DNA from 3 places in the Uliginosibacterium flavum genome. Region 3 is predicted to be linked to each of the others. Evidence: riboswitches for the same ligand, from Rfam matches in the RefSeq annotation. Region 3 holds a riboswitch; each other region holds the start of a gene.

Region 1 (9,754 bases), on a different contig from region 3:
CACGCGCGCGGTGGCGGTGTCTTTGGCATTGTTCTGCGTGTCCCAGGTGAAACCGTCGCCCATGACATGCCATTTGACGCGTGGGTGATCGCGGAAGAAGGCTTCCTCGCCGGTGTCCGAGCGATTCTTGACGAACTGCACCACGGCGCAATTCATGCCGTGGCCCAAGGCGCGGGCCAGCACGCCGAAAGCTGCGCTGCTCTTGCCCTTGCCATTGCCAGTATTGATCAGCAGCAGGCCACGCTCCTCGTCGGCCGAGGCAATGCTCGCGTCGATGATGGCCTTCTTGCGCGCCATGCGCGCCTGATGGCGGGCGTCTTTGTCGGGGTTGTTTGTTTTTGTCATGTCGGGGCCTTTAAAAAACGCTGCCGACGGGGGCGTCGGCAGCGGATTCATCTTACTTCGGTTGATAGCGTACGGTTACGAAGGCACCAAAGCCCGGCTGATTGTAAGTGGAGGCCGTTTCGTAGCGTTTGTCCAAGGCATTTTCGATGCGTGTCTGGATACGCCATTCGGTGGCCACGGCGTATTCTGCGCGCAGGTCTATAGTGGCATAGCCACCGAGCTTGGTGGTGTTGGCGGTAGTGTCAAAGCGCTTGCCAACACCGTTCAGAGTGCTGCCAAGGCGCCATTTTCCGAAGTCGTGATCAGCACTTATTTTGCCGCTTTGGCGTGCGCGACGGCCCAGATGATTGCCATCATTCGCCCCCCCTGAACGATCTTTCGCATTCAAAAAAGTGGCGTTTGCAGCGATTTTTGTATTGCCGAAATTTTGTGCAGCCTGGAGTTCCAATCCGCTGATTTTCGCTTGTGATACGTTGCTCGCTTGAGTGATTGCGGTGTTCTCGATTTTTGCCCAGTCAATCAGGTTGTCAATGTGAGACTTGAACAGGCTGGTCTGCCATGTGAAATCACCTGCCTTGCCGGAAGCACCAATTTCACCCGTGCGTGACTCCTCAGGTTTAAGTTCCGGATTGCCCTTGTAACCATAGCTGAGAGGGTAGTAGAGCTGATTGAATGTGGGTGCTTTGAACGCTGTGCCATAGCTGGCTCGCAGGCGAAGGGCAGGAGAAAAAGAGTATCCCGTGGCTACGCTGCCGGTGTTGTGGTGACCGAACTGTTCATTGTCATCGTGACGGCCGGCAAGCTGCAGATCCGCTGCACCGATGTCCGCCAGATATTGGCCGAACACAGCACGGTTTGTGCGTTTGTTGCGGGCATACAGCGACGATGTCATGACCTCGTCGTACTGATAGTCGAGGCCGCCCACCAGTTGATGACCTTTGGCGAGGGTCAGATCGTTCTGCCAGCTGACACCAGTGCGGCGCGTATCGAAGCGTGAACTCAATTGATCCGTGCCGGAAGTAGTCGACTTGCTGAAACTGCTCGATGCGTCCGTGCTTTCCGATACCTTGAGTGAAGTGCTCAGTTGCTCGCTGGCGACATACCGCAGGTTGCCAGCGTAAAGGTCCTGCCTGATGTCCGTATAGGGGCTGTTGCCGCTGTCAAATTCGGTGTGGCCTTCGGTGAACATGGCTTGAGCGTCGTAGCTGAAGGACTCGCCAATGTGGCCGCCGCCGCGGACATCTGCACTGCTGCGCTGGTACCCATCCTGATCCGGATCGGGCTGGCTGCCACCGCTGATGACATTGATGCCGTTAGTGCTGACGGCGGAAACGCCCGCATTCAGCCAGGCATTTGCAGAACCAAAACCGCCTGCTGCAGAACCTTCATACGTCTGACGTGAACCGCCACCAACGCTGAAGCTGGGTTTTTGAGGGCCTTTGCGGGTGAATATCTGGATGACACCACCAATGGCGTCGGCGCCGTACAAGCTGGCGCGTGGCCCGCGAACCAGTTCGATACGTTCGATCATGTCTACTGGAATGTCCTGCAGCGAGGCTCCACCAGCCGTTGCTGAGCCGACCCTGACGCCATCAATGAGCACCAGGGTGTGATCGTTGTTGCTGCCACGCAGGTACAGCGATGAGGTCTTGCCCGGGCCGCCGTTGTTACTAATCTGTACGCCAGGTAGTCCGTTGAGCAGTTCAGGTACCGATCTGGCCTGTTGGGCTTCGATATCTTTGCGGGTGATGATCGTCACCGAAGTCAGGGTTTCATCAGCCGTGCGCGCCACGCGGTTGGCAGTCACGACTACTGGCTCAAGTTCGGTTTCCTGGTGTTGTGCGAAAGCACAATGGGACAGCGCCAGCGCGATAGCGGCCGGCAAGATTTTGTTGCGATTGAAGTTCAAGATAAAGCTCCTTCCGTGCCGCCCGCACGGGTGATGGGACAAAGGGCGGGTGCAGGGAAGGAAAGTACGAGACTGGTCGACGACGAGCCCGTACATCGCCCGCCGCAATGCACCTCGGTATGCTTCGGGCCGGTCTCCGGACTCGCGAGTGAAGATGTTCATCTTCTGACGCAGCGCCTTCCCGTGCGAAAGCACAGTGGCTGCCTGCTGCGTCTTGACTCGCTTACCGTTGCGGGGGCAGTGCCGGGTTGGCCGAATCCTGTGGATAGGGCGCACCGGCTTCCCGTTTAATCCGCGCGAAGGGCTTCGCGCAAACACCAGAAGCGGGGCAGATTCTACCGCAGGGCGGCCAAAGCGTCGATTGCAGTGCGTGCCACCTTGACCTGCTTCGCGCTGGCGCACTACCATCCTTGCCATGAATACCGAGCTAACCCATCTTGAAACGCGTTTGACTGCCTTGCTTGAGGTGCATCAGAGCTTGCGCAGCGAGAATCGTGAGCTGACTGCGCGCGTGACGAGCCTGCAAGGCGAGAATCGTCGTCTGTCTGACAAGGTTGCTGTTGCAACCGAGCGGGTGGAAGGCATTCTGGCGCGCTTGCCCGTCGAGGATGAAGCGTGATGGCGAACGAAACTCTCGTCATCCAGATTATGGGCCGGGACTATCAAGTGTCGGTCAAGCCCGAAGAGAAAGAGACCTTGCAGGCAGCTGTTGTGATGGTCAACGACAAGCTGCAGCAACTGATGGGCAAGAATACTTCGGGTAGTGAATCCACGGCCGTGATGTGTGCGCTGATGATCGCGCATGAGGCAGTGGTGGCGCAGCGCACGGCGGGCTTGGACATGCCCGATTACCAGCGTAGAATTTCGACATTGGTCGAGAAAGTTGACCGGGCTTCAGCTGTTCAGGAGAAGCTTTTTTAAAGGATTTGTGAAGTCAGGATATGTACTCACTGGATTTCGTGAATGCCTGACCGATAATAGATTCAAGGGTTGCAGAACATGCGCGGCCCAGCAGGCTTTCCCCTGCGGTGTTCGTTAAGGTCACATACTCCTTGAGCCAATGTCTATGTGACATGGTTGTCGGCCCACCAAGCTGCTGTTGTGAGCGCCCTTTACCGGGAGCACCTGAAGCAGCCGGACGATGACCCCCTGAACCTCGGTTCGGGATGACGGCCTGACGACGCGTGTGGGGGAATCTACAGCAGGCGCGGAACATTGGTTCCGCGCCTTTTTTTGTCCACGCACAGAATTGCTGCAGGCTTGTTGCAGGAATGCGACGGCACACAAAATAAGTCGCCACAAAACAAAATTGATAGACCCATTAGTTGCAGTGATGTGTAAGAATGTTTTCACCACGGAGTCAGCTCCGCGCCTACAAGCGCCAGGGCACACCATGGAGAGTGAGGAGACCGGTGTTCCGTCAGAGAACACCTAATAAGTGACCGCACCACCTGATGCTTCGGGGTAGCGATCATCGCAACAGCAGCATCAGCACCGGGCCCATTGGGGCCCGGCTGCGAGACCAGTCAAATGACCCGTAGCCCATGGCTGCGAGGGCGGGCCGGAAGGCCGCACGAAGGGGGAGGGAAATCCGGGTAAAGGATTTCCTCAATTTGGGACGGGAAGCCACTGAAGTGGCCTCCCGTTTTTTTTCGTGCAAATTTTGTGTTCTCGCGCTGTGCCAGAATGCAGCGGGTTCAGTAACTTCCACGGGAGAGGCAAGCATGCGATTCGGTAATGGCGAGGAAAGCAGCAATGTCGAGGATCGGCGTGGAGGCGGCGGCCGGGTCGGCGGACGTTCCATCGGGATTGGTACTGTGCTGCTGGCGATCGGGGCCTGGTATTTCGGCATCGATCCGAGTTTCCTGTTTGAAGGGGCGAGCCTGTCGCAAAGCTCGCAGCAAGAGGCGCGTCCTGTGCAGGGCTCGCGTCACGAAGAGGAACTCAAGCATTTCGTCGGGCAAGTCCTGGCGGATACCGAGAAGACTTGGGGTGCGATTTTTCGCGCTTCTGGCAAGCAGTATGTTGAACCGCATCTCGTGCTGTTTCGTGGCGCGACTCAAACCGCTTGCGGAACGGGTCAGGCTGCGATGGGGCCGTTTTACTGCCCGGCCGATCAGAAGGTCTACATTGACCTGGGCTTTTACGACGAACTGCAACAGCGCTTCAAGGCGCCCGGTGATGCTGCGCAGGCTTACGTGATTGCACACGAAGTGGGGCATCACGTGCAGAAACTGCTGGGTATTTCCGAGAAGGTGCAGCGCGCGCGCGAACGCTTGTCCGAAGCGCAGGCAAATGCCCTGTCCGTCAAACTCGAACTGCAGGCGGACTGCCTTGCCGGGATGTGGATGTATTACGCCAATCAGGAACGCAAGATCCTGGATGCTGGCGATGTTGAAGAGGTGCTGGGTGCTGCGACGGCCATTGGTGATGACACCTTGCAGAAAAGCGCGCGCGGGCATGTAACGCCTGACAGTTTTACTCATGGCAGTGCGGCGCAGCGCATGCAGTGGTTTCGGCGGGGGTTTGAGAGCGGCAAGCTGCAGCAATGCGACACTTTTCGCCGCGAATAGGCTGCTGGTCCTGATGGGGGAATGCCCGAACCTCTCGCAAACCCTGATAAATAAACATGATTTCCTTGCATAGCATGAAGCAAGAACCTGTGGGTTCTGGTTTCAACCAAACAAGGAGCTGTGATCATGAGACTAATGGAGGCTGGACATCCCGGAGTCGAGCATCAGGCTTACCGCGATGATGGTGTGCGAGAGCAGGAGGGCTTGCGTGATGAGTTGTCTCCCCCACCCAAATTTGCTGGGCCACTGGTCTCCCGGATCATCGGTCACAAAGGCCGGGATGAGGACGAGGGCATGCAGATGCTGCTGATGGGCGGCTCGATGTAATTCGTTTGGCGAAACGAGCCATAAGCAAAAGCCCGCGCAAGCGGGCTTTTGCATTTCTGGAGGGGCCGAGTTACTGAGGCTTTGGTGCCTTGCGCGCTTTTTCGTAGTCTTCGTAAGGCTGGCGATTGACCTGCGCCATACAGCGGTCGAATTCCGAAGGCGGCTGCGAACGGCAACGGGCTTCGGCCGATTGCCGGCTGCCCTCATACCAGGCTTCTGTCGTGCAACCCGTCAAATTCATCAGGAACAGAAACAAGACAGCTGTTTTCATGGGGCTCACAGATTCAGCATCAACTCGTGTTCATCCGGCAGGTCGGCAAAGCCTCGGCGCTCGTAGTGCTTGAAGATTGCCGCGACAATTTCTTCCGGCTCGTCGATCAGCTGGATCAGGTTCATGTCATCGGGGTTGATCATCTTTTCGCTCACCAGCGTCCCGCGGAACCACTCGAGCAGGCCGCTCCAGAACTTCGTGCCAACCAGAATGACCGGGATGTTGCGCGTCTTGCCCGTCTGGATCAGGGTCAGCGCTTCCATCATTTCGTCCATCGTGCCGAAGCCGCCGGGCATCACCACATAGGCCGAGGCGTACTTCACGAACATCACCTTGCGCGGGAAGAAGTGGCGGAAGGTCTGTGAAATATCCTGATACGGGTTGCCGCTCTGCTCGTGCGGCAGCTGGATGTTCAGGCCTACCGACGGGCTCTTGCCGGCGAAGGCGCCCTTGTTGGCCGCTTCCATGATGCCGGGGCCGCCACCGGAGATCACCGAAAAGCCGGCATCCGAGAGCAGGCGCGCGATTATTTCCGTTTGCTGGTAATAAGGATGATCGGTTTTTGTGCGCGCCGAGCCGAAAATGCTCACGGCCGGGCGGATCGGCTTGAGGCGTTCAGCCGCCTCGACGAACTCTGACATAATGCCGAAGATTCGCCAGGCTTCCCGTGCCTGCTCGGTTTGCTCGGTCATCGAGGGGGCGTGAAGGGGCGGCAGTTTGTTTTTGGCGCTCATGTTGCGGCTCGGACGTGAGGAAGAAAACCCGATACTGCGGGCATTCCGGGCTCTGAAGCAATACCTGCTGCCCGCATCGGCGGCATTTTCCCCTGCACTTCACTGATTTCATCATGCCCACACTCCTGCTCATCGACGGCTCCAGCTACCTGTTCCGCGCCTTTCACGCCCTGCCCGATCTGCGCAACAAGGCGGGCGAGCCTACCGGCGCGCTGCGCGGCGTGCTCAGCATGCTCCAGCCGCTGCGCACCAGCAGCGGCGCGACCCATGCGGCGTGCATTTTCGACGCCAAGGGCAAGACCTTCCGCAACGACTGGTACCCCGACTACAAGGCCACGCGCAAACCGACGCCCGAGGACCTGATCCCGCAGATCGAGCCGATCCAGGCCTGCGCGCGGGCGCTCGGTTGGCCGGTGATTGTCGAGCCCGGTGTCGAGGCCGACGACGTGATCGGCACGCTGACCCGTCTGGCCGTGGCGCAGGGCTTCGAGGTGCTGATCTCGACCGGCGACAAGGACATGGCGCAGCTCGTCCAGCCCGGCGTCACGCTCATCAATACCATGACGAACGAATCGCTGGACGAAGCCGGCGTGCTCGCCAAATTCGGCGTGCCGCCGAACCGCATCGTCGATTACCTGACCCTGGTCGGCGACACCGTCGACAACGTGCCGGGCGTCGAGAAGTGCGGCCCCAAGACCGCCGTGAAGTGGCTGAGTGAGTACGACAACCTCGACAATCTGGTCGCCCACGCGGCCGAGATCAAGGGCGTGGTCGGCGAGAACCTGCGCAAGGCGCTCGACTTCCTGCCCATGGGCAAGAGGCTCGTTACCATCGTCAATGATGTGCCGCTGGCCGAAAAACTGGACGAGCTGACCTGGCGCGAGCCGGACAACGCCACCCTGATCGAGCACTACACACGCTGGGAATTCAAGAGCTGGCTGCGCGGATTGCAGCCTGTGTCCACGCCGGCCGCGCCGGAAGGGCGAGCCGGCGATCAGGCCAGCATGTTCGGCGACGCCCCGGTCGCCGCCCTGCGCGCACCCGCCGCTCCGATTCGCGAGGCGGACGAAGAGATTGTCGAGCGCAGCCCGGCCCATCGCGACGCCTACGAATGCATCCTCACGCGCGAAGCGCTGGCCAAGTGGTTGGCCAAGATCGACGCCGCCTCGCTGACCGCCTTCGACACCGAAACCGACAGCCTCGACGGCATGCAGGCCCATCTGGTGGGCATGAGTTTCTGCGTGAAAGTGGGCGAGGCCGCCTACCTGCCGCTGACGCACCGCTATCCCGGCGTGCCGGATCAGCTGCCGCTGGCCGAAGTGCTGGCAGCCCTCAAGCCCTGGCTGGAAGACGCGACCAAACCCAAGCTCGGGCAGAACCTGAAATACGACATGCACGTGCTCGCCAATCACGGCATCACTCTGCGCGGCGTGGCCGAAGACACCCTGCTCGAATCTGCCGCGTGGGAGAGCGACAAGGGCCACGATCTTGACGGCCTCGCCAAGCGCCACACCGACATGGCCACGCTGTCCTACGCCGAGGTCTGCGGAAAAGGAGCGAAAGCGATTGGCTTTGCGGATGTCGACCTGACGCTCGCCACGGCTTATGGCGCGGAAGATGCCGACGTGACCCTGCGCGTGCATCACAAACTCGCCCCGCTGATCGCCGCAGAGCCAGGCCTGGAGCGGGTCTACAGGCAGATCGAATTGCCCGTGCAGGAAGTGCTGTGGGCCATGGAGCGTACCGGCGTGCTGATCGATTCCGGCTTGCTTGCGCAGCAGAGCGACGAGCTGGGCCGCAAGATGATGGAGATCGAGCAGGAGGCCTATGTCGTCGCCGGTCAGCCCTTCAACCTGAACAGCCCCAAGCAGCTCGGCGAAATCCTCTTCGAGCAGCTTAAACTTCCGGTCAAGAAAAAGACCCCCAGCGGCACGCCGAGCACCGACGAAGAAGTCCTCGCCGAACTCGCCCTCGATTACCCGCTGCCCAAGCTGCTGCTCGACTATCGCAGCATGGCCAAGCTGAAGAACACCTATACCGACAAGCTGCCGCGCATGGTCAATCCGGCGACCGGGCGCGTGCACACCAGCTTCTCGCAGACCGGTGCCATCACCGGCCGCCTCGCCTCAAGCGAGCCGAACCTGCAGAACATCCCGGTGCGCACACCGGAGGGCCGGCGCATCCGCCAGGCCTTCATCGCCCCGCCGGGCTGGCATCTGGTCTCCGCCGACTATTCGCAGATCGAACTGCGCATCATGGCGCACCTGTCCGGCGACGAACGCCTGCTCGAAGCCTTCGCCGCGGGCGAAGACGTACACCGCGCCACCGCCGCCGAGGTCTTCGGCGTGGCTACGGCTGAAGTCAGCAGCGAGCAGCGCCGTTATGCCAAGACCATCAACTTCGGCCTGATCTATGGCATGAGCGCACACGGCTTGGCCCGCTCGCTCGATATCGAACGCAGCGCCGCGCAAAGCTGGATCGACCGCTACTTTGCCCGCTACCCCGGCGTCGCCCGCTACATGGAACAGACACGCATTGCCGCGCGCACCCAAGGCTACGTCGAAACCGTCTTCGGCCGTCGCCTGTGGCTGGCCGAGATCAAGAGCAGCAACGCCGGCCGCCGCCAGGGCGCCGAGCGCGCCGCCATCAACGCGCCGATGCAGGGCACGGCCGCGGATCTCGTGAAGCTCGCCATGCGCAGCGTGTATGACTGGCTGAACAACGAAGGCCTGCAGAGCAAACTGCTGCTGCAGGTGCATGACGAACTGATTCTTGAAGTGCCGGAGTCAGAGCTGGCGCTGGTCCGCGAGAAGCTGCCGCAACTGATGGCGGGTGTGGCGGAATTGAAGGTGCCGCTGTTGGCCGAAGTGGGGGTGGGGAATAACTGGGATGAGGCGCATTGAGCGAACAACATTTGTAGTACGCATGAAGAAAGCAGGTCAGAGTCCGGGGGACTTTTAGCTTGTTTAGTATGGATTCCGCACAGCATTCGACCAATTTAGTTTTATAAGGGAATTGTTAATGATCTGGCTTTCTGTTGTTGCAGCAGCATTGCTGTTGATCGTTTCCTTTGTGGTTTTTTATCTCTTTGCGGGGATCGCTTGGACGATTCCCGTCAGCCCCGAGCACTGGGGGCAGCTTGGGGACTTCATTGGAGGTGTTACTGGGACGCTGCTATCTTTTATCAGCATCGTTTTACTTGTTAAAACCATCCGCATTCAAAGCACGCAGTTGAATGATCTACAAGATGCGGCACAGAAGCAGGGTGTGCTTGCAAATGTAACCAAAGCGGAGGAGGCGATCGATCATTGGCTTGCGCGCTCCCTTCTCACGAGAGTTGCACATTTAAATACCGTTGAATTTGGCGATATCGTTTGGGGACTCGTTGGTGCAGATGTTACGCACGATAAGGACTTCGAGCGGGCCGTCCTTCGACTCCTAGACTTAACTGCATTCTATTGTGAGGCGACAGCTCTCTACCGTTCGAATGTCGATGGGTACTTTATTTTTAAATACCACCAGAAAAAGGCTAATACCCTTTTAACTTTTCTGGGGCAGCACACATCTCTACTTGGCCAAATGGGTGGGCCAACCC
Region 2 (9,754 bases), on a different contig from region 3:
GATGCCCGTGCCGAGGCGACGCGGATTGTTACAGCTGCCCGCGAAGCCGCTGAAGTCGAAGCCGCTGTTGTCGTGCAACGTGCCAAGGAAGATCTGCGTAGCCAGGTTGCTGCTCTGGCGGTTGTAGGTGCCGAGCGCATCCTGCGCCGCGAGATCGATGCCAAGGCGCATGCCGACTTGCTGGCCAACCTGCAACAGGAACTGAGCTAAGCCATGGCTGAAAACGTCACCCTTGCGCGTCCCTACGCCGAGGCCGTCTTCGCCTTGGCCCGCGAACAGGGCACGCTGGATGTCTGGGCGTCGGCACTGACGCGTCTGTCGGTTGTTGCGACAGATGCGCAGTTGCTCGATTGCATCGGTAATCCTGCTGCTACGTCCTCGCAGATCGTGCAATTGCTGCAGCAAACCGCAGAGATTGGCACCGGGACTGCTCAGGCGAATTTCTTGCAGGTGCTGGTCGAAGCCGATCGTGCGCAATTCCTGCCTGAAATCGACACCCTGTTTACGCAACTCAAAAATGCGCATGAAGGCGTGCTGGATGCTGTCGTGGCCTCCGCATTCCCCATTGACGATACTGCGCTTGCCCGCCTGACTGCCGACATTGAGGCGCACTTCAAATCAAAAGTGCGCATCACGTTACGGATCGACCCCGAATTGATCGGTGGCGTGCGTATCGCCGTTGGTGACGAAGTGATCGATGCTTCGGTGCGCGGCAAGCTCGCCACCCTGGCCGCCGCGCTACAGAACTAGGAGCACATTCATGCAACTCAATCCGTCTGAAATCAGCGATCTCATCAAGAGCCGCATTCAGAGCCTGCAACTTGGCGCTACCGAGCGCAACGAAGGTTCCGTCGTAACGGTGACCGACGGTATCTGCCGCGTGCACGGTCTTGCCGACGTCATGCAAGGCGAAATGCTCGAATTCCCGAACAACACCTTTGGCCTGGCCATGAATCTGGAGCGTGACTCCGTGGGTGTTGTGGTGCTGGGCGATTACGCACACATCTCCGAAGGCGATACGGTCAAATGTACCGGCCGCATTCTGGAAGTGCCGGTCGGCCCCGAGCTGATTGGCCGTGTGGTCGATGCGCTGGGGCAACCCATCGATGGCAAAGGCCCGATCAACGCCAAAGTCACCGACAAGATCGAAAAGGTCGCCCCTGGCGTGATCTGGCGCAAGTCAGTGTCGCAGCCGGTGCAAACAGGTATCAAGGCGATTGACTCGATGGTTCCGGTGGGCCGTGGCCAGCGCGAGCTGATCATTGGCGACCGCCAGACCGGCAAAACGGCTGTGGCCATCGATGCCATCATCAACCAGAAGGGCAAGAACCTCTTCTGCGTGTATGTGGCCATCGGCCAGAAAGCTTCCACCGTCAATAACGTGGTGCGCAAGCTGCAGGAACACGGCGCGATGGAGTACACCATTGTGGTGGTGGCTTCCGCTTCCGACTCTGCCGCGATGCAGTACATCGCTCCGTATGCCGGCTGCACCATGGGCGAGTATTTCCGCGACCGTGGTCAGGATGCTCTGATCGTTTATGACGATCTGACCAAGCAAGCCTGGGCCTATCGCCAGATCTCCCTGCTGCTGCGCCGTCCGCCGGGCCGCGAAGCCTATCCGGGCGATGTGTTTTATCTGCACTCGCGTCTGCTGGAACGTGCTGCGCGTGTGAATGAAGAGTATGTCGAGAAATTCACCAACGGAGAAGTCAAAGGCAAGACCGGTTCGCTGACCGCGCTGCCCGTGATCGAAACCCAGGCCGGTGACGTTTCCGCCTTCGTGCCGACCAACGTGATTTCGATTACCGACGGCCAGATCTTCCTCGAAACCGACTTGTTCAACGCCGGTATCCGCCCCGCCATCAACGCCGGTATCTCGGTGTCGCGCGTTGGTGGTGCTGCCCAGACCAAGGTTATCAAGAAGCTTTCCGGCGGTATCCGTACCGACCTCGCGCAGTATCGCGAGCTGGCTGCCTTCGCGCAGTTCGCTTCCGATCTGGACGATGCGACCCGTAAGCAGCTCGAGCGTGGCCGACGCGTGGTGGAAGTGCTCAAGCAGCCGCAATACGCACCGCTGCAGACGGCTGAAATGGCCGTCACGTTGTATGCAGTGACACGTGGCTACACCGATGAAATCGACGTCAAGCGCATTCTGCCCTTCGAAGCCGCTCTGCATCAGTTCATGCGTAGCAGTTACGCCGAGCTGATGAACAAGATCGACTCCAGCAAGGATCTGGACGCCGATGCCGAGGCTATGTTGAAAGCCGCGATCATCGATTTCAAGAAGAGCTGGGCGTAACCGGGACATCATCATGGCGGGCGGTAAAGAAATCCGGACCAAGATCAAGAGCGTCCAGAACACCAAGAAGATCACCAAGGCCATGGAGATGGTGGCCGCATCCAAAATGCGCAAGGCGCAGGACAAGATGCGGCACGCCCGTCCCTATGCCGAGAAGGTGCGTCGACTGGCGGCCCACCTCTCGCATGCTCATATTGATGATTACCAGCATCCTTTCCTGACCGTGCGTGAAACGCGCAAGGCCATCGGAATGGTGCTGGTAAGCACCGATAAGGGTCTGTGCGGCGCAATGAACACCAACATCCTGCGGATGGCGGTGAATACGATGCGCGATTGGCAGGCTCAGGGTGCGAAGGATGTGGCGGTCACGGCGATCGGCAACAAGGGTTACAGCTTCATGCAGCGCATGGGCGCGTCCGTGGTGTCGCATCTGACCCACGTCGGCGATGCTCCGCATCTGGACAAGTTGATTGGCCCGGTCAAGGTCATGATCGACAAGTATCTGGCGGGCGAAGTGGATGCGGTTTATATCGCTTACACGCGCTTTGTGAACACCATGCGTCAGGAGCCGGTGATCGAGCAGTTGCTACCGCTTTCCGGTGAGCGTATGGGCACGCCGACACACAGCTGGGATTATTTCTATGAACCCGATCCGCAAAGCGTTATCGACGAATTGTTGCTGCGTTACGTCGAAGCGCTGGTGTATCAGGCAGTGGCCGAAAACATTGCTTCGGAGCAAAGCTCGCGGATGGTCGCGATGAAGGCCGCTTCCGACAATGCCGGCACGGTGATCAAGGAACTCCAGCTCGTTTACAACAAGACGCGTCAGGCGGCGATCACGAAAGAAATTTCGGAAATCGTCAGCGGTGCCGCAGCTGTTTGATTTTAGTTATTGAGGATATGACAATGAGTCAAGGGTCCGTTGTTCAGTGTATCGGTTCCGTGGTGGACATCCAGTTCCCGCGCGACGGCATGCCAAAGATTTACGAAGCATTGCAGCTCGATGTTTCAGAGGAAAATCCGCTGGTCGAGAAGGGTTTGACCTTCGAAGTCCAGCAACAGCTCGGCGACGGCGTTGTGCGTACGATTGCCATGGGCTCGGCCGATGGCTTGCGTCGCGGCATGAAGATCAATGCCTCGGGCGCTGGCATCACCGTTCCGGTGGGTCACGGTACGCTGGGCCGCATCATGGATGTGCTCGGTCGGCCGATCGACGAAGCCGGCCCGGTGGAATGCGATGAGCGTCGCGAAATTCACCAGAGCGCGCCAAAGTTCGACGAACTCTCGCCTTCCGTGGATCTGCTCGAAACCGGCATCAAGGTGATCGATCTGGTCTGTCCGTTTGCCAAGGGCGGCAAGGTTGGCCTGTTCGGTGGCGCCGGCGTGGGCAAGACGGTTAACATGCTTGAGCTCATCAACAACATCGCCAAGCAGCACAGCGGCTTGTCGGTGTTCGCCGGTGTGGGCGAACGTACCCGCGAAGGTAACGACTTCTATCACGAGATGGCCGAAGCTGGCGTCATCAAGCTCGACAACCTCAAGGAATCCAAGGTTGCGATGGTGTTCGGTCAGATGAACGAGCCGCCGGGCAACCGTCTGCGCGTCGCCCTGTCCGGCCTGACCATGGCCGAGAAGTTCCGTGACGAAGGCCGCGACATCCTGTTCTTCGTGGATAACATCTACCGCTACACCCTGGCCGGCACCGAAGTGTCCGCCCTGCTGGGCCGCATGCCTTCCGCCGTGGGCTATCAGCCGACGCTGGCTGAAGAAATGGGCAAGCTGCAGGAACGCATCACCTCCACCAAGGTCGGCTCGATCACCTCCATCCAAGCCGTGTATGTGCCAGCGGATGACTTGACCGACCCGTCGCCTGCGACCACCTTCCTGCACTTGGACTCCACTGTTGTGCTGTCGCGTGATATCGCCTCGCTGGGTATCTACCCCGCAGTGGATCCGCTCGACTCCACCAGCCGCCAGCTGGATCCGCTGGTCGTCGGTGAAGAGCACTACAACGTGGCGCGTGGCGTGCAGCAAACCCTGCAGCGTTACAAGGAACTGCGCGACATCATCGCCATTCTGGGTATGGACGAACTCGCCCCGGAAGACAAACTGGCCGTGGGCCGCGCCCGCAAGATCCAGCGCTTCCTGTCGCAGCCTTTCCACGTGGCTGAAGTGTTCACCGGCGCGCCGGGCAAATACGTCACCCTGAAGGACACCATCAAAGGCTTCAAAGGCATTGTCGCGGGCGACTACGACAATCTGCCCGAGCAGGCTTTCTACATGGTAGGCACCATCGAAGAAGCCATCGAGAAGGCAAAAACTCTGCAGTAAGGAGTGGTGAGGAGTGAGTAGTCAATATTTGTTCGGCGAAGCCGAACAGTGACTCCAACTCCTCACTCTTAACTCCTCACTCCTCACTGGGGTCAAAAAATGGCAATAACCGTACACGTCGATGTTGTCAGCGCCGAAGATGAAATCTTCTCCGGTCTGGCTGAAATGGTTTCCCTGCCGGGCGAGTCGGGCGATCTGGGTATTCTGCCTGGCCACGCTCCGCTGTTGACTCGCATTCGTCCGGGCACGGTACGGATCAAGCTGGCTGGCAAGGACGAAGAAGAAGTCATTTTCGTTGCTGGCGGTATGCTCGAAGTGCAGCCGAATCTGGTCACCGTACTGGCCGACACAGCCATTCGTGGCCGCGATCTGGACGAGGCGAAAGCCATGGAAGCCAAGAAGCGCGCCGAAGAAGCGATGGCCGACAAGCAGCAGGACATCAACTACGCACAAGCACAGGCCGAACTGGCCGAAGCGATTGCGCAGCTGGCCGCACTGGATCATTTCCGCCACCGCGGGCACTGATCGCCAGGCAAGGCATCGACAATAAAAAGGCGCCCTCGGGCGCCTTTTTATTGTCGATGCTCGAAGAGCCGCGCTGAGCTTGTCTCTGCGTCATGCCTAGCTGTAGATCGGCCTTGTGCAAGGGCCTTCAGGCCGGTGCTCCTGCGAAGCAGTGCTGGCGACCTTCTGCGGATAGGGCTATGCCGACAAGCGCAACAGGCGCTGATTGTCCGAGCCGCGCCAGGGCTGGGTTGTGGGCTGGTCCTGCAGGTAGCGGCCGTCAATCAGCACGTCCACATCGCGCAGCAAGGGCAGATCTGCAACTTCTCCATGCCGGTAGCCGGTCCACAGCCAGATGTCCTTGGCCGGGTAACGTTGCTTGAAGCGTCGGCATAGGTCGGTGATGGCTTCGCGGTTGGCGGGTAAGAGCGGGTCGCCACCGGTTAGGCTCAGGCCATCGTGATCTGCACACAGATCGAGGATCTGCTCGCGCACTTCGTCGGTGAAAGGCAGGCCGGCCAGCCGGTTCCAGGTTGAGGGGTTGTAGCAGCCGGGGCAGGCGTGCGCGCAGCCCGTTACGAACAGGGTCACGCGCAGGCCTTCGCCGTTGAGGACGTCGCAACTGTAGTAACGCTCGTAGTTCATGCCACCATGGCTTCGGAGTGCCGCAGGCGCTCGATCTGCTCGTTCAATACCTCTTCTTCAGTGTCGGGCGCGGCCAGATGCTTGATGCGCCGGATCACTTCCTTCTGTTTGCCGGCGTTGAAGGGCCGCGCGTTCGGGCTGCCTAGGTAGCCGCAGACTCGGCGCGTCACCGAGAGGCTGGCGCTGTCATGGTTGCCGCAGTCCGGGCAGGTGAAGCCTTCCGGCGTGGCCAGTGCTTCGCCCATGAAGCCGCACTTGCCGCAGGAATCCACTGGCGTATTGGTGCCGAAGTAGGGCACGTGCTCGATGGCGTGATCCCAGATCCGCTCCAGCGCCTTCAGGTTGTGGCGCATGTTGGGCAACTCCACGTAGGTAATGTGTCCGCCTGAGGCGGAATCGGCAAAGCCCTGCTCGAAAGCGATTTTCTCGAAGGGCGTGACCTTGCGCGCCACGTCCAGATGGAAGGAGTTCGTGTAATAGCCTTTGTCGGTCACTCCGGGCAGCTCGCCATAGCGTGCCGTATCCAGCTTGCAAAAACGGTGACAGAGCGACTCGCTGGGTGTGGAGTAGAGCGAGAAGCCCCAGCCCGATTCCTCTTTCCAGCGCACGGTGGCTTGCGCCAGATGGCTGACGACGCGGCGCAGAAAGTCCTGCACCGCAGGATTGTCGTAAGGATGCTCGCCGCCGGACATCAGCAGGCCGACTTCATGCAGGCCGATGTAGCCCAGCGAGATCGACGCGCGGCCGTTCTTGAGCATGGGCAGAATCTCGTCATCCGGCTTCAGACGCACGCCGAAAGCGCCTTCGGTATAGAGGATGGGCGCGATGTTGGCCTTCACGCCTTCGAGGCGTTCAATGCGGATCATCAGCGCCTTGCGCGCCAGTTCCAGACGCTCGTCCAGAATCTCGAAGAAGCGCGCCTGATCCTGCTGCGCCTCGATGGCGATGCGCGGCAGATTCACGCTGACCACGCCCAGATTGTTGCGCCCGGCCAGCACTTCACGGCCCTCGGTGTCATGCCAGGCGCCGAGGAAGCTGCGGCAGCCCATCGGCGAAACGGGAATGGAAGACCCTGTCAGCTCACGATTGAGCTTCGCCGAGATGATGTCCGGGTACATGCGTTTGGAGGCGCACTCCAGCGCCAGCTGCTTGATGTCGTAGTTCGGATCTTGCGGCTTGAGGTTCAGGCCTTCCTCGATGAAGAACACCAGCTTTGGGAAGACCGGCGTGATGCCTTCCTTGCCCATGCCCTTGATGCGCACCTGCAGGATGGCGCGCTGCACCGAACGCTCCTGCCAGCTGCGGCCCATGCCGAAAGAAAAGGTCACGAAGGGCTGCTGGCCGTTGGAGCTGAACAGCGTATTGATCTCGTATTCGCAACCCTGAATGCCGTCGTAGGTTTCTTTCTCGGTGCGCTCGCGGGCATAGCGTTCCGGTTCGGCGATGGCGTACTGGCGTGCAATTTCCAGATTTTTCTCGTAGCTCTTCTGCACATAGGGCGCGAGCGTCTGGTCGATGTTCGGGATGGTCGTGCCGCCGTACTGGTGGCTGGCCACCTGGGCGATGATCTGGGCGGTGACAGCGCAAGCAACGCCAACGGACTTCGGGCTCTCGATCCCGGCATTGCCGAGGTGAAAACCGTTCCCCAGCATGCCTTGCAGATCCACCAGACAGCAGTTGGTGAAAGGCAGAAAGGGCGAGTAATCCAGGTCATGGAAATGCAGGTCGCCATTGTTATGGGCCTGCAGCACTTCCTTGCTCAGGAAGTTGCTGGCGAACTGCTTGGAGACGATGCCCGCCATCAGGTCGCGCATCACCGGGAAGACGTTGGCATCCTTGTTGGCATTCTCGGTCACCGCCTCCTGATCGGTCTTATCGACCAGCCCCATCAGCTGTGCATGCAGCTTGGAGCCGCGCACACGAATGCTGTCGCGATCATGGCGATACTCGATGTACAGGCGCGCCACTTCCGGGTGCGAGCGCATCAGCGCGTCTTCCACATGCTGCTGAATGGTCGGGATGTCGATCACATTCTGCGAGTGCTGCCGGCACAGCGCCTCGACCTCGGAGGCCAGCGTCAGCGCCACAGCACTGGGATTCTCGATCTGCGCAGCGGCGGCTGCCTTCTGGCAGGCCACCGCCACTTTCAGGATGTCAAATGATGCAGTCGTACCGTCGCGTTTCAGAACCTCAAGCATGGGCTTCTCCAAAGACTAGATTCCTGCTGCAGATGCACGTCAAAGCGGCACTTAGAGTTGCAAGCATTCAGGCTTTCGCGGCGTGCCGGTCGGGAATTGCACCGGACCAAGAGAAGGTCCGGCACGATCCGCCGGGAGGCACCCCGCCCCGGGTTGGGATGCCGCCCGCTGTGCGGGTGAGCATCCGATCATGCGGCGGCAGGTCTCCTGGCTGGCGCATCCTCATCGTTGCTCGGCCTTCCCGGGGCGACGCCCAGTGGCAGAAGTGAGCAGCGATTCCGCGCCTACAGTTGCGGGGGCAGCTCCGGCTCGGCGACAAATGCGTCACTACCGGATTCCCTTTTGATCCCTTGCGGGAACCGTCGTGGACCGGACTTTAGCTTGATGCGTTCGGCGTGCGCAAGGAGCGAATGACTACATATAGTCGTTAGTTGACGCTGGACAACTACATATGGGGTTTCTGTGGCGTTCTCGAAAAACTCCCCGAGTGACAATCTGCAGGTCATTGATGTAGTTGAGGGCAAGACCAGCATTGCTATCTTTTTTTCAAAAGAAAGTCATCATTCCGGCTCAGTAGTTGGCAGTCCGGACGAGCGTTTCAAGGCGTGGATGGTGCCTGCCCGAATCCCATGAGGGGCGTGACGGTGTAAGGCTGTCGATTGCCTTGCAGGTGTTGTCCGGCAGCATCAGCGCCAAGCGGTCGGGCGAAGAGGTAGCCCTGAAAGATCGGGCAGCCCAGTTCGCGCAGCAGGCGTGCCTGCTCTTCGGTTTCGACGCCTTCGGCAACGATATCCAGTTTGAGGTTTTTCGCCAGCCGGATTGCGCTGCGGCAGATTTCGAGGCTGGTTTTATCCTTGTTCATGCCGTCCACGAAGCTGCGGTCCAGTTTGAAGGCCTGTACTGGCAGGACGCGCAGATAGCTCAGGGATGAGTAGCCCGTGCCGAAATCATCGATAGACAGACGCAGGCCCAGATTGCGCAGGGCGACGAAGCGCTCGACCGTATGCTTCGGGTCCTGGATCAGGACTGATTCCGTGATCTCCAGTTCGATATCCGCTGGCGTGAGGCCGGTGCGCGCGAGTGCGTCGAGGATGGTTTCTTCAAGGTACGGATCAAGCAACTGCGTGGCTGAAAGATTGATGGCCATGCGCAGCGAATCGTGCCCCGCCTGCCGCCACGTCGCAAGCTGGGCGCAGGCGGTGTAGATGACCCAGGCGCCGATATGGGTGATGAGGCCGGTGGTCTCGGCCAAGGGAATGAAATCGAGGGGCGAGACCAGTCCGTATTCCGGGTGCTGCCAGCGGATCAGGGCTTCCATGGACAGCGTGCGGCCGCTCGTGGCACAGACCTGGGGCTGGTAGCAGAGAAAAAACTGCTGCTTGCCAAGCGCTTCGCGCAGCGCAGATTCAAAACCGATGCGTTGCCGGAAATCTTCCTGCAGCGAGGAATGAAACACGCGGATCTGGCTGGAACCAGCGTTCTTCGCATCCTGCAGGGCCAACTCGGCCGCCGCGAGGAGATCACTGGCCGTCACGGCATCTGCGGGATACATCGCCATGCCGATGCTGGCGGTGAGTTTGAAGTGGATGCCATCGATCTCGAAAACCTCCTTCAGGCTCCCGGTGAGTTTTTCGCAGAATACGTCGACGCCGGCATCCGTTTTGATATGGCTGGCGATCAGCGCGAAACCATCGCTACGTGAGCGGGCCAGAACATCGCTGTCACGGATCCGGCTGCGCAAGCGCTGGCTGACCCTCTGCAGTATTTCGTCGCTGGT
Region 3 (9,754 bases):
GCCAGCGTGGGCGGAGTGTTCTTGGGCTTTGGCGTGAAGCTGGCCACGGCCAGTTTGGGGTGAGTGGCGCCGACACCCTTCCATCGTTCATGCCACGACTTAAATTGGCGACCATATTGGATATGTCATAACGGGCAAAGAGCGAGGGCTTTGCCGTCTCGGCGAAACGTTTGAATGCCAGAACTACCCGGCTTTCAACGGCAATCAGGGCAACTCAATGCGGGGTAACGCGCTGCGTTTTACGTGGTAAAGCCAAGCGACTCCCGCTACGCTGAATTGAGTTTTGTATGCATTGCTGGTGTGCAAAGGATGCCTTGAATGAGGAAGCACTTTCCCTGTCTTCACGTCTTGCACGCAGTGAGCAAGCTCAGCGTATGTCTGGCCTTGTTGCTTCCCCTGGCTGCCGAGGCAGCTCAGGCGGGGAAAAAGGGCCAGCTGGTTCTGGTCGCCGCGAACAGCATGCCGACAGCCTATTTCGACAATGGGCAGCTGACCGGTGTGCTGGTGGACGTTATCAGCGAGGCCTTTTTACGCGCGGGATATACGGTCACTATCAAACTGGAACCTTGGGCGCGCTGTATCGAAGATGCGCGTCAGGGCGAGGTCGACGGCATATTCTCCATTTTCAAGACGCCGGAACGCCAAGCCTTCCTTGATTACACCTCACAACCCATCATCACCCAGACGGTTTCGTTCTTTGTCCTGAAAAACGCCCCAATCCGCTTCGATGGAAACTTTGCCTCAATTTCCCATCAATCCATCGCTTTCATTAACCAGACGAGTTACGGCCCGCGTCTGGATGAGGCCTTGAAGAAAAACGTGTTTGCCAAGCAGCATCATGCCAATTCAGCCGAAAGTGTGGTCAGAATGCTCATGGCCGGGCGTGTGGAAGTCATTCCTTCCTATCGTCATGTGGTGCTGTTTACCGCGAAATCGCTGGGCGCACAGGACCAGATCCGGGAACTGTCACCGGAAGTCGAATCCATCCCAAGCTACCTGGCCTTCAACCGCAAGCGAGATTACAGACAGGTGATGGCGGATTACGACAAGGCGCTGAAGTCAATGCAGCAGGACGGTAGCTATGACCGGATTTTTGATCGCTACCTGCGCTAGACGAGTTCAGTCCCCAGACAGCGCGACCAACGTGGCCGGAGTATTCCTGAGCTTTGGCGTGAAAGCTGGCGCTGGCGAGCCTGGGGTCAGCAGCTTGAAGGCATGCGCCTGACGAGTGATCCCGATCGCCGCCAGAGAATGCAGGGTTTCGATGAGTGCAGCGCATTGAAACTTCACCAGCCTCCCCCATATCAGGGTGAAGAGTGCTTGCCCGGCCGTCTGGCTGGGGAATCTTTTGGCGGATTCGCGTTCTGACAATTCTCTTTCCCCTGCACGCGGCCAGCCAAGCTGGCGGCAAGGATCATCCACCATGGTTTCACCCCTTTATATCCGTATCGCGTCTTCACGCTCGCGCGCCCCGTCCAGCTTCCTGACTCGGGTAGTGGCCGGGCTGTTCACGCTGCTACTCATCGTGGCCTTCGTGATGTTCTCTGTGGTCGCGCTCGGCGTGCTGCTGGTCGGCGGCGCCGTTTTTCTGGGCTATTTGTGGTGGAAGACCCGCTCCCTGCGTCGTGCCCTGCGCGAGCGGCCGCCGATGCAGCAGGAGCCCTTTGCGCAGCGCAGACCGGCTGAAAGTTCCGATGACATGGTGATCGAAGGCGAGAGCATCCGCGAAGTGCCCGAGCATGAGGTAGGTGCCCGGCACCGGTGAACGCAGGGAGAGTTTGCGAAGCAAGCCACCACGCCTCGTCGATTGCCAACAGTGGGTTGTCGCTGCGCTCCGAACCCACCCTACGAAAAGGCCTCGCGTTATGCGAGGCCTTTGTCATTCCAAACAACCCAACTCAATCCCAGCTCAGCGCCCCACCCGTTTGATATTCCGTCACGCGGGTTTCGAAAAAATTCTTCTCCTTGCGCAGGTTGGCCTGCTCGTCCAGCCAGGGCAGCACGTTCTCCGCGCCGGGAAAGGGCTCGGCCAGGCCCAGCTGGCGTGCGCGGCGGTTGGCGACGAAGCGGAACTGGGCTGAGTGCAGCTCTGCGTTGTAGCCCAGAATCGGCTCGCGAAGAATGTATTTCGCATACTCAGATTCGGCGGCTTCGGCGTCTTCCCACAGCTGTTTGACCTGTACCGGGTCGAGGGTGAGGTTTTCTTCCTTGAGCAGTTCGCGCACCACGCGGATGCCGAAGGCGCAGTGCAGCACTTCGTCGCGCATGATGTATTGCAGCTGCTCGGCGGTGCCTTTCATGAGCCCCCGGCGCTGCAGGGCGAAGATCGGCGTGAAGCCGTTGTAGAACCAGCAGCCTTCGAAAATGCCAGCGAAGAACATGTAGGACAGCGCGAATTCGTGCAGGTTGTCGCGATTGCGCAGGTCGAAGTCCGAACGCATGACGCGCTCCATGCGCCGGTTCGCCAGCGCGATCTTGCCGTGAATGGCCGGCACGACACGGTAGCGGTTGTAGATCTCCTGCTGGTCGATGCCCAGGGTTTCGATGCAGTGCTGGTAGGTCCAGGTGTGCAGGGCTTCTTCATAGACCTGGCGGGCCTGATAGATCTGCAGTTCGGGCGCGCTCATCTTTTCCATCACCGCCAGGCCGATGTTGCGCATGGCGAGGATGTCGGAGGTGGTCAGGTAGGCCAGCACGTTTTCGAACACATGGCGTTCGGCCGGCGTGAGCTTGTGCTGGTAGTCGTGCACGTCCTGCGCCATCGACACTTCCAGCGGCGTCCAGTGGTTCTTGTTGGCGTTGAGGAAGAATTCCCAGGCCCAGGGATACTTGAAAGGGGCGAGCTGGTTGATGTCGGCCTTGCCGTTGACGATGCGTTTGTCCTGCGCATTGATCGGCGCCAGCGCGGCACCGGCTGTGGCGGCGCTGAGCGTCGTCGCAAAGGCCGTGCTTGCAGGAGCCGCACCGGACGGACTTGCTGGCAGGGCATGCTCGGCGAGCCGCGCGGCGCGGACTTCTTCATTGCCGATGCCTGCAGAGGCAAGCGCAGAGCGGTTCTCTGGCAAGGTGGCGGTAGGCGTGGCCGGGCTGTCCCAGTCGTCGAAGTTGAGGTTGGCGCTCATTGACAAGACTCGCAATCCGGATTGTCGATGGAGCAGAACTTGGGCGCGGCTTCAATCGGCGCGCTGGTTTTTTCCATGGCAGTGGCCCCCAGGGTGCGCAGGTAGTAAGTGGTTTTCAGGCCGCGTACCCAAGCGAGTTTGTAGACTTCATCCAGCTTCTTGCCGGACGGCGCGGCAAGGAAGAGGTTCAGCGACTGCGCCTGATCGATCCACTTCTGGCGGCGCGAGGCAGCTTCGATCAGCCAGCTCGGGTCGATCTCGAAGGAGGTGGCGTAGCGTGCATTGATCTCGGCCGGGATGCGGTCGATGGCGGCCAGCGAGCCATCGAAATACTTCAGGTCGGCGATCATCACTTCGTCCCACAGGCCCAGCGCTTTCAGATCCTTCACCAGATCGGCATTGACCACGGTGAACTCGCCGGAGAGGTTGGATTTCACATACAGGTTCTGGTAATCCGGCTCGATGCAGGCCGACACGCCGATGATGTTGGAGATGGTGGCGGTCGGCGCGATGGCTACGCAATTGGAATTGCGCATGCCGTGCTGCTGGATGCGGGCTCTCAATGCGTCCCAGTCCAGCGTGCTGCTGCGGTCGACTTCCAGATAGCCGCCACGGGCTTCTTCGAGCAGGCGCAGCGAGTCCAGTGGCAGGATGCCCTGATCCCACAGGCTGCCACGGTAGCTGGAATACACGCCGCGCTCTTCGGCCAGCGCGCTGGAGGCGGCATAAGCCTGATAGCAGACGGCTTCCATCGAGCGGTCGGCGAATTCCACTGCGTCCATTGAGGCGAAAGCCAGACCCATGCGGTGCAGGCAGTCGCCATAACCCATGATGCCCAGGCCCACCGGACGGTGGCGCAGGTTGGAATTGCGCGCCTTGGGAGTGGCGTAAAAATTGATGTCGACCACGTTATCCAGCATGCGCATGGCGCTGCGGATGGTGCGCGCCAGTTTGGCCTGATCAATGATCCACTGGCCATCCACCTGTACGAGGTGCGCCGGCAGATTGACCGAGCCGAGGTTGCACACGGCGGTCTCGGTGTCCGACGTATTCAGCGTGATCTCGGTACACAGATTGGAACTATGCACGACACCGGCATGCTGTTGCGGCGAACGCAGGTTGCAGGCATCCTTGAAGGTGACCCAGGGATGGCCGGTTTCAAAGAGCATGGTCAGCATCTTGCGCCACAGTTGTACGGCGGGAATGCGCTTATGCAGCTTGAGTTCGCCGCGATCGGCCTTGGCCTCGTAGGCGAGGTAGGCGGTCTCGAAAGCCTTGCCGAATTTCTCGTGCAGGTCTGGTGTGTCGTTCGGCGAGAACAGGCTCCACTGGCCGCCTTCCATCACGCGGCGCATGAACAGGTCCGGAATCCAGTTGGCGGTGTTCATGTCGTGGGTGCGGCGGCGCTCGTCGCCGGTGTTCTTGCGCAGCTCAAGGAATTCTTCGATATCGAGGTGCCAACTTTCCAGATAGGCGCACACCGCGCCCTTGCGCTTGCCGCCCTGATTCACGGCCAGTGCGGTGTCGTTCACCACCTTCAGGAAGGGAATCACGCCCTGGCTTTTGCCATTGGTGCCCTTGATGCGCGCGCCCAGCGAGCGCACCGGGGTCCAGTCGTTGCCAAGACCTCCGGCATACTTCTGCAGCAGGGCGTTTTCCTTGACGGCCTGGTAGATGCCTTCCAGATCGTCCTCCACCGTGGTCAGGTAGCAGGAGGAAAGCTGCGAGTGGCGCGTGCCGCTGTTGAACAGCGTCGGCGTGCTGCTCATGAAATCGAAGCTGGAGAGCAGATGGTAGAACTCGATGGCGCGGTCTTCGCGGTCGATCTCGTTGAGCGCCAGGCCCATCGCCACGCGCATGAAGAAGGTCTGCGGCAGCTCGATGCGCACGTCTTCGATGTGCAGGAAGTAGCGGTCGTAGAGGGTCTGCAGGCCGAGGTAGTCGAACTGCAGGTCGCGATCGGCGGTGAGTGCGGCGGCGAGCTTCTCCAAGTCGTAATCCTTCATGCGCGCATCGAGCAGCTCGGCTTCCACGCCGCGCTTGATCAGCTTGGGAAAGGCCTCGGCGTAGCGCGTGGCCATGTCGGCGTGGTCCAGCTCTTCGCCCAGCACTTCGAGGCGCAGGCTGCGCTGCAGCAGGCGGGCGGCGACCTTGGAGTAGTCCGGTTCGCGTTCGATCAGGGTGCGCGCCGAGAGCACCAGCGACTGGCGCACGGCGGCCATCGGCACGCCGTCGTAGAGGTTGTGCAGGGCGTGTTCCAGCACGCTGTCGGCCGACACGTCGGTCAGGCCGAGGCAGGCTTCGCGGCACTGGGCGAGCAGCGCGGCACGGTCCAGCGGCAGGCGGCGCTCGCCATCGAGCACGTGCATCACCGGTGCGTCGGCCGCGGCTTCGGCTTCCTCCGGGGCAGTGGCGGCACGTTCGGCGCTGCGTTTTTCGCGGTACAGCACATAGGCGCGGGCCACATCGTGTTCGCCGGAGCGCATCAAGGCCAGCTCGACCTGATCCTGGATGTCTTCGATATGCAGGGTGCCGCCGGCCGGCAGGCGCCGTGTGAAGGCCTGCACCACCGACTCGGTGAGGCGTGCGACCAGATCACGCTGGCGCGCCGAGGCTGCGCCCTGACTGCCTTCCACGGCGAGGAAGGCCTTGCCCAGCGCGGTGGCGATCTTGTCCGGGCTGAAGCGCACGACGGCGCTGTTGCGGCGGATCACCTCGAAGGCGTTGGCCAAATCGGCGGTTTGCGGTGTGGAAGGCGCGGCGGGCGTGACAAGGCTGTCGACAAGCATGGCGGGTTCTCTCTCGTTGGTTTTTGTTGTGAGGAGAGACGCGCCGGCCGGCCCGCGGGGGCGCAATTCACAGGGAAAGCGCTGCCGCGATCCGCCCAAGGCACCCCGCCTCTGGCTGAACATATTCGTGCGACGGCAGGTCTCCTGGCTGGCGGATCAGCATTGCCAGCGGACCTTCCCGGATCTTTCGTCCAGTGGTCAGCGTGCTGGCAACTCATCGCCTTCAGTTGCGGGGGCAGCTCCGGATGGGGCGTTTCATGCGCCTTGCCGGATTCCCTTTTCATCCCTTGCGGGGAACCGTCACGGGGCGAACTTTAACCCGGCGGAATTGGCGCTGACAAGCAAAACAAGACCTGTATATAGGTGTGGTTTTGCTTTTTCCTACTATATCTAGTTGTTTTCAGAATTTCGGCGCCGTGCCGGAAAACTTGCCGATGCGCTGCTGCAGGGCTTCGATGCCGGCGCTCAAGTCGGCCAGTTCCTGCTGGAAGGCTGCGTGTTCGGCGCTGCTGACGATTAGCTGTGCCTCGTCGCGGATCAGGCTGAGGGTGGTGTTGCCAACTTTCTGCGCCGCATTCAGCGCGCTGCTGTGGAGCGTGTGCGCGCCCTGGGCGATGCGGCTGGCGACGACATCACCCAGATACGGAGCAAGCCAGGCGGCCAGATCCGGGCGCAGGTGTTTGAGCAGTTTGGCGAGGGTCTCGGCGAAAGCCGCGTTGCCCTCGATGTGGGCGTGCTGACTGAGGTTTTCCGGGCCGTCGAGCAGGCTGGCGAGCGCTTCGGGCGGCACCCGGATCGTCACTGCTGTGGCGTCGTCGTCTTTGGCGCTGACGAGACGCAGATCGTCGCTGATGGTGAAGCGCAGGCGCGCACCGGCCAGCTCCAGCAGGGCGGTCTGGCCGACATGCGGGCGCAGCAACTCGGCAGCCCAGGCTTCGGCGGCGAGCAGGCGGTTGATGAAAAACTGGGGCAGGTCAGCGAACATCAAGGCTCCGGGTGATCGAGAAACAACAAGGCCGCCGGATTTTAGCCCGGCGGCCTTGTTGTGGGTGAGTGAAGGTTCAGAGCCTGAGCGTTATTCTCAATGGTGCGATCTATCTTCGTAGGTGCGACTTCAGTCGCACGCCACGCGTGGGTGGCCGACTGAAGTCGGCCCAACAAAAACCTTGCTTCGACGATACAAGGATCTGGCCGAAAATTTACACCCAGCCGTTCAGTTGTACTGCTGAATGCCGGACAGCACCCAGCCGCGATTGCCGTCGACCGGCTTGGAGAGGTGCCACAGTTCCGAGAAGGGCTGCGGGGCAGCGCCTTCTTCTTCGCGCAGGCTGCCGGAGCAGTGCACGCTGGCGATGTACTGGCCGTTTTCCTCGACAACTTCCACAACATCGACATCGAGCATGATCACGTCGGTGCGCTGCGTCTTGCCGCCACGCTCGTCAATGGCCAGCTTGATCTCGGCGAACATTTCCGGCGAGGTGAAATCGCGGATGTCGCTCAGATTGCAGGCATCGTTGGCGGCCTGCAGGCGGATGAAGTTCAGCTTGGCCTGACGCGTAAAAGTTTCTGCATCAAAGCCGGCTGGAAAGCGGCTGGCAGCGTCGCTCTGCGAAGCACCACCGCCAAAAGCGGCTTGCGGCGCGGCTTCGCGGGCATAGGCATTGGGAACGCCCGCCAATGCTGGTTCTGCAGTCTGGTTTCGACTCATGAATTTGCGGATCAGCATGAAGGCAACCAGACCGCCGATCACCAGCAGCATGATGCCGGCGAAATCACCGCCCATGCCGAAGTGCGAGAGCAGAGAGGCCAGACCGATTGCGGCGGCGATGCCGGCGAGTGGGCCAGCAAATTTACGCCAGCCGCTCTGGGCTGGGGCGGCGGGGGTATTCGGGGCGGCAGCCGGGCGCGCAGCTTGCTGCGGCTGGGTGGCCTGACGCGGAGCGATGGAGCGTTGGCTGCCGATGGAGCGGCCACCGCCAATGCGCGCGGCTTCGGCGGCATTGATGGTAAGGGTCAGCGTCGAGGTCAGGACAACGACGGCCAGGAGCAGTTTTTTCAGCATGGTTTGTTTCCTCAAGTCGCGCAAAATGTGCGGCAGGGGATTAGATGGTGTTAGGCGTGAAAGGTTTCAAGGGCGGCATGAAATGTTTGGCGATGCAGGTCGAGCGGTAGATCGTTCCCGCGCTCCGCGTGGGAACGCCTCTATCGGCGCTCTGCGCCTGGGTTTTACCGCTCGTCTCACCCGCAAAACCGGACGCAGGAGCGTCCAGAACGACGTTCCCAAGCAGAGCGTGGGAACGATCTGTGCCGGGCCACAAAACCGGGCTGCGTCAGGCCGCTCGACAAGCTCAGAGCTTGTAGCCGCGATGCAGCGCAACCGCGCCTGCCGCCAGATTGAAAAATTCCACGCGCTTGAGGCCGGCGGTCTCCAGCATGCCAGCCAGGGTCGGCTGATCGGGGTGCATGCGGATCGATTCGGCCAGATACTGATAGCTGGCCGCATCATTGGCGATCTTCTTGCCCAGCCAGGGCAGGACCTTGAAGGAGTACACGTCGTAGGCCTTGGACAGTGGTTTCCAGATGTGCGAGAACTCCAGCACCATCAGGCGGCCACCGGGCTTGAGGACGCGGCGCATCTCGGCCAGCGCAACGTCCTTGTGGGTCATGTTGCGCAGGCCGAAGGCGACGGTGACCAGATCGAAATGGTTGTCCGGGAAAGGCAGTTTTTCGGCATCGCACTGCGCCACCGGCAGCAGGAAACCCTTGTCGATGGTGCGATCACGGCCGACGCTGAGCATGGCGTGATTGATGTCGGTGAGCCAGACCTGACCGGTCTTGCCGGCGCGTTTGGCGAAGGCCAGCGACAGGTCGGCGGTGCCGCCAGCCACGTCCAGCACGCGCTCGCCCGGGCGCACATTCGCCAGCTCGATGGTGAAGGCTTTCCACAGGCGGTGCATGCCGGCGGACATCAAATCGTTCATCACGTCGTACTTCTGCGCGACGGAAGAAAAGACGCCGCGCACGCGGCTGGCTTTTTCATCTTCGGCAACCTGTTCGAAGCCGAAGTGGGTGATTTTGTCGTTCATGTCCGGACTTTCAGTGATTGCCGCAGGCTTTGGCGGCAGGCTTGGGACGCAGGGCTTCGGGAATCGGCGCGGCCGGATCGCGACTGGCGCCGGCATCCTGCAGGCGACGCAGGTATTCGCCCCACAGGCTTTCGTGTTCGCACGCCAGCTGATACAGGTAATCCCAGGAATACAGGCCGCTGTCGTGACCGTCGGAGAAGATCAACTTGACCGCGTAATTGCCGACCGGTTCGATCTCGCGCAGCTCGACATCCTGTTTGCCGAATTGCAGCACTTCCTGGCCGCGGCCATGCCCGCGCACCTCGGCGGATGGCGAATACACGCGTAGCAGCTCGTGGCTGAGGTTTGCCGTGACGCCATCTTCAAAGCTGATTTCAAGCGTGCGCGCCCGCTGGTGCAAGGTGATCGCGGTGGGAATCGGCGTATCGGGGTTCAGGCCAGCCATGGTGGGTGCGAAGGATGCGTTGGGGGAAGCGCGATTATCCTTGAAAAGCAGTTCTGAGTACCGAGTTCTGAGTGCTGAGTGGGGCGGCTTGTAGAGCCGCGCCCGTATTGCTTCTGCGGACAGGCATGCTGAAGAGGTAATGCGGGTGCGGCTCTTGGGGAGGGTGACGTAGGAGCTAGCGCAGCTGGCGATTGGACGCGTGGATCGCCAGCTGCGCTAGCTCCTACGGGCATGCTTGCAGAACCACGCCCGTATTGCTTTTGTGGGTAGGGGTGTTGGAAAGGCCTGACAGGCGCGGCTCTCGGGACGCAC

Evidence for each region. Region 3 has a riboswitch for cobalamin ahead of ABXR19_RS17350 (ribonucleoside-diphosphate reductase subunit alpha). Riboswitches for the same ligand answer to the same signal wherever they lie in the genome.
Region 1: another riboswitch for cobalamin. It lies ahead of btuB (TonB-dependent vitamin B12 receptor); the one in region 3 lies ahead of ABXR19_RS17350 (ribonucleoside-diphosphate reductase subunit alpha).
Region 2: another riboswitch for cobalamin. It lies ahead of nrdD (anaerobic ribonucleoside-triphosphate reductase); the one in region 3 lies ahead of ABXR19_RS17350 (ribonucleoside-diphosphate reductase subunit alpha).

What each region holds. Positions count from the first base shown of each region.
Region 1 is NZ_JBEWZI010000024.1:120-9,873, reverse strand. It holds gene cobO (cob(I)yrinic acid a,c-diamide adenosyltransferase) at 1-345, opposite strand, end outside; gene btuB (TonB-dependent vitamin B12 receptor) at 398-2,254, opposite strand; cobalamin riboswitch at 2,365-2,591, opposite strand; gene ABXR19_RS17075 (coiled-coil domain-containing protein) at 2,670-2,873, shown strand; gene ABXR19_RS17070 (cell division protein ZapA) at 2,873-3,175, shown strand; RNA gene ssrS (6S RNA) at 3,272-3,451, shown strand; gene ypfJ (KPN_02809 family neutral zinc metallopeptidase) at 3,979-4,827, shown strand; gene ABXR19_RS17055 (hypothetical protein) at 4,954-5,154, shown strand; gene ABXR19_RS17050 (hypothetical protein) at 5,225-5,425, opposite strand; gene ABXR19_RS17045 (LOG family protein) at 5,431-6,159, opposite strand; gene polA (DNA polymerase I) at 6,273-9,062, shown strand; gene ABXR19_RS17035 (hypothetical protein) at 9,181-9,754, shown strand, end outside.
Region 2 is NZ_JBEWZI010000011.1:150,441-160,194, forward strand. It holds gene ABXR19_RS11935 (F0F1 ATP synthase subunit B) at 1-210, shown strand, start outside; gene ABXR19_RS11940 (F0F1 ATP synthase subunit delta) at 214-750, shown strand; gene atpA (F0F1 ATP synthase subunit alpha) at 761-2,299, shown strand; gene atpG (F0F1 ATP synthase subunit gamma) at 2,313-3,182, shown strand; gene atpD (F0F1 ATP synthase subunit beta) at 3,206-4,630, shown strand; gene ABXR19_RS11960 (F0F1 ATP synthase subunit epsilon) at 4,730-5,155, shown strand; gene nrdG (anaerobic ribonucleoside-triphosphate reductase activating protein) at 5,333-5,779, opposite strand; gene nrdD (anaerobic ribonucleoside-triphosphate reductase) at 5,776-7,977, opposite strand; cobalamin riboswitch at 8,158-8,356, opposite strand; partial or broken gene ABXR19_RS11975 (putative bifunctional diguanylate cyclase/phosphodiesterase) at 8,576-9,754, opposite strand, start outside.
Region 3 is NZ_JBEWZI010000025.1:1,890-11,643, forward strand. It holds gene leuE (leucine efflux protein LeuE) at 1-63, shown strand, start outside; gene ABXR19_RS17330 (substrate-binding periplasmic protein) at 319-1,113, shown strand; gene ABXR19_RS17335 (hypothetical protein) at 1,120-1,425, opposite strand; gene ABXR19_RS17340 (hypothetical protein) at 1,424-1,765, shown strand; gene ABXR19_RS17345 (ribonucleotide-diphosphate reductase subunit beta) at 1,899-3,122, opposite strand; gene ABXR19_RS17350 (ribonucleoside-diphosphate reductase subunit alpha) at 3,119-5,911, opposite strand; cobalamin riboswitch at 6,029-6,228, opposite strand; gene ABXR19_RS17355 (ubiquinone biosynthesis accessory factor UbiJ) at 6,312-6,896, opposite strand; gene ABXR19_RS17360 (Tim44 domain-containing protein) at 7,125-7,973, opposite strand; gene ubiE (bifunctional demethylmenaquinone methyltransferase/2-methoxy-6-polyprenyl-1,4-benzoquinol methylase UbiE) at 8,260-8,997, opposite strand; gene ABXR19_RS17370 (gamma-butyrobetaine hydroxylase family protein) at 9,008-9,442, opposite strand.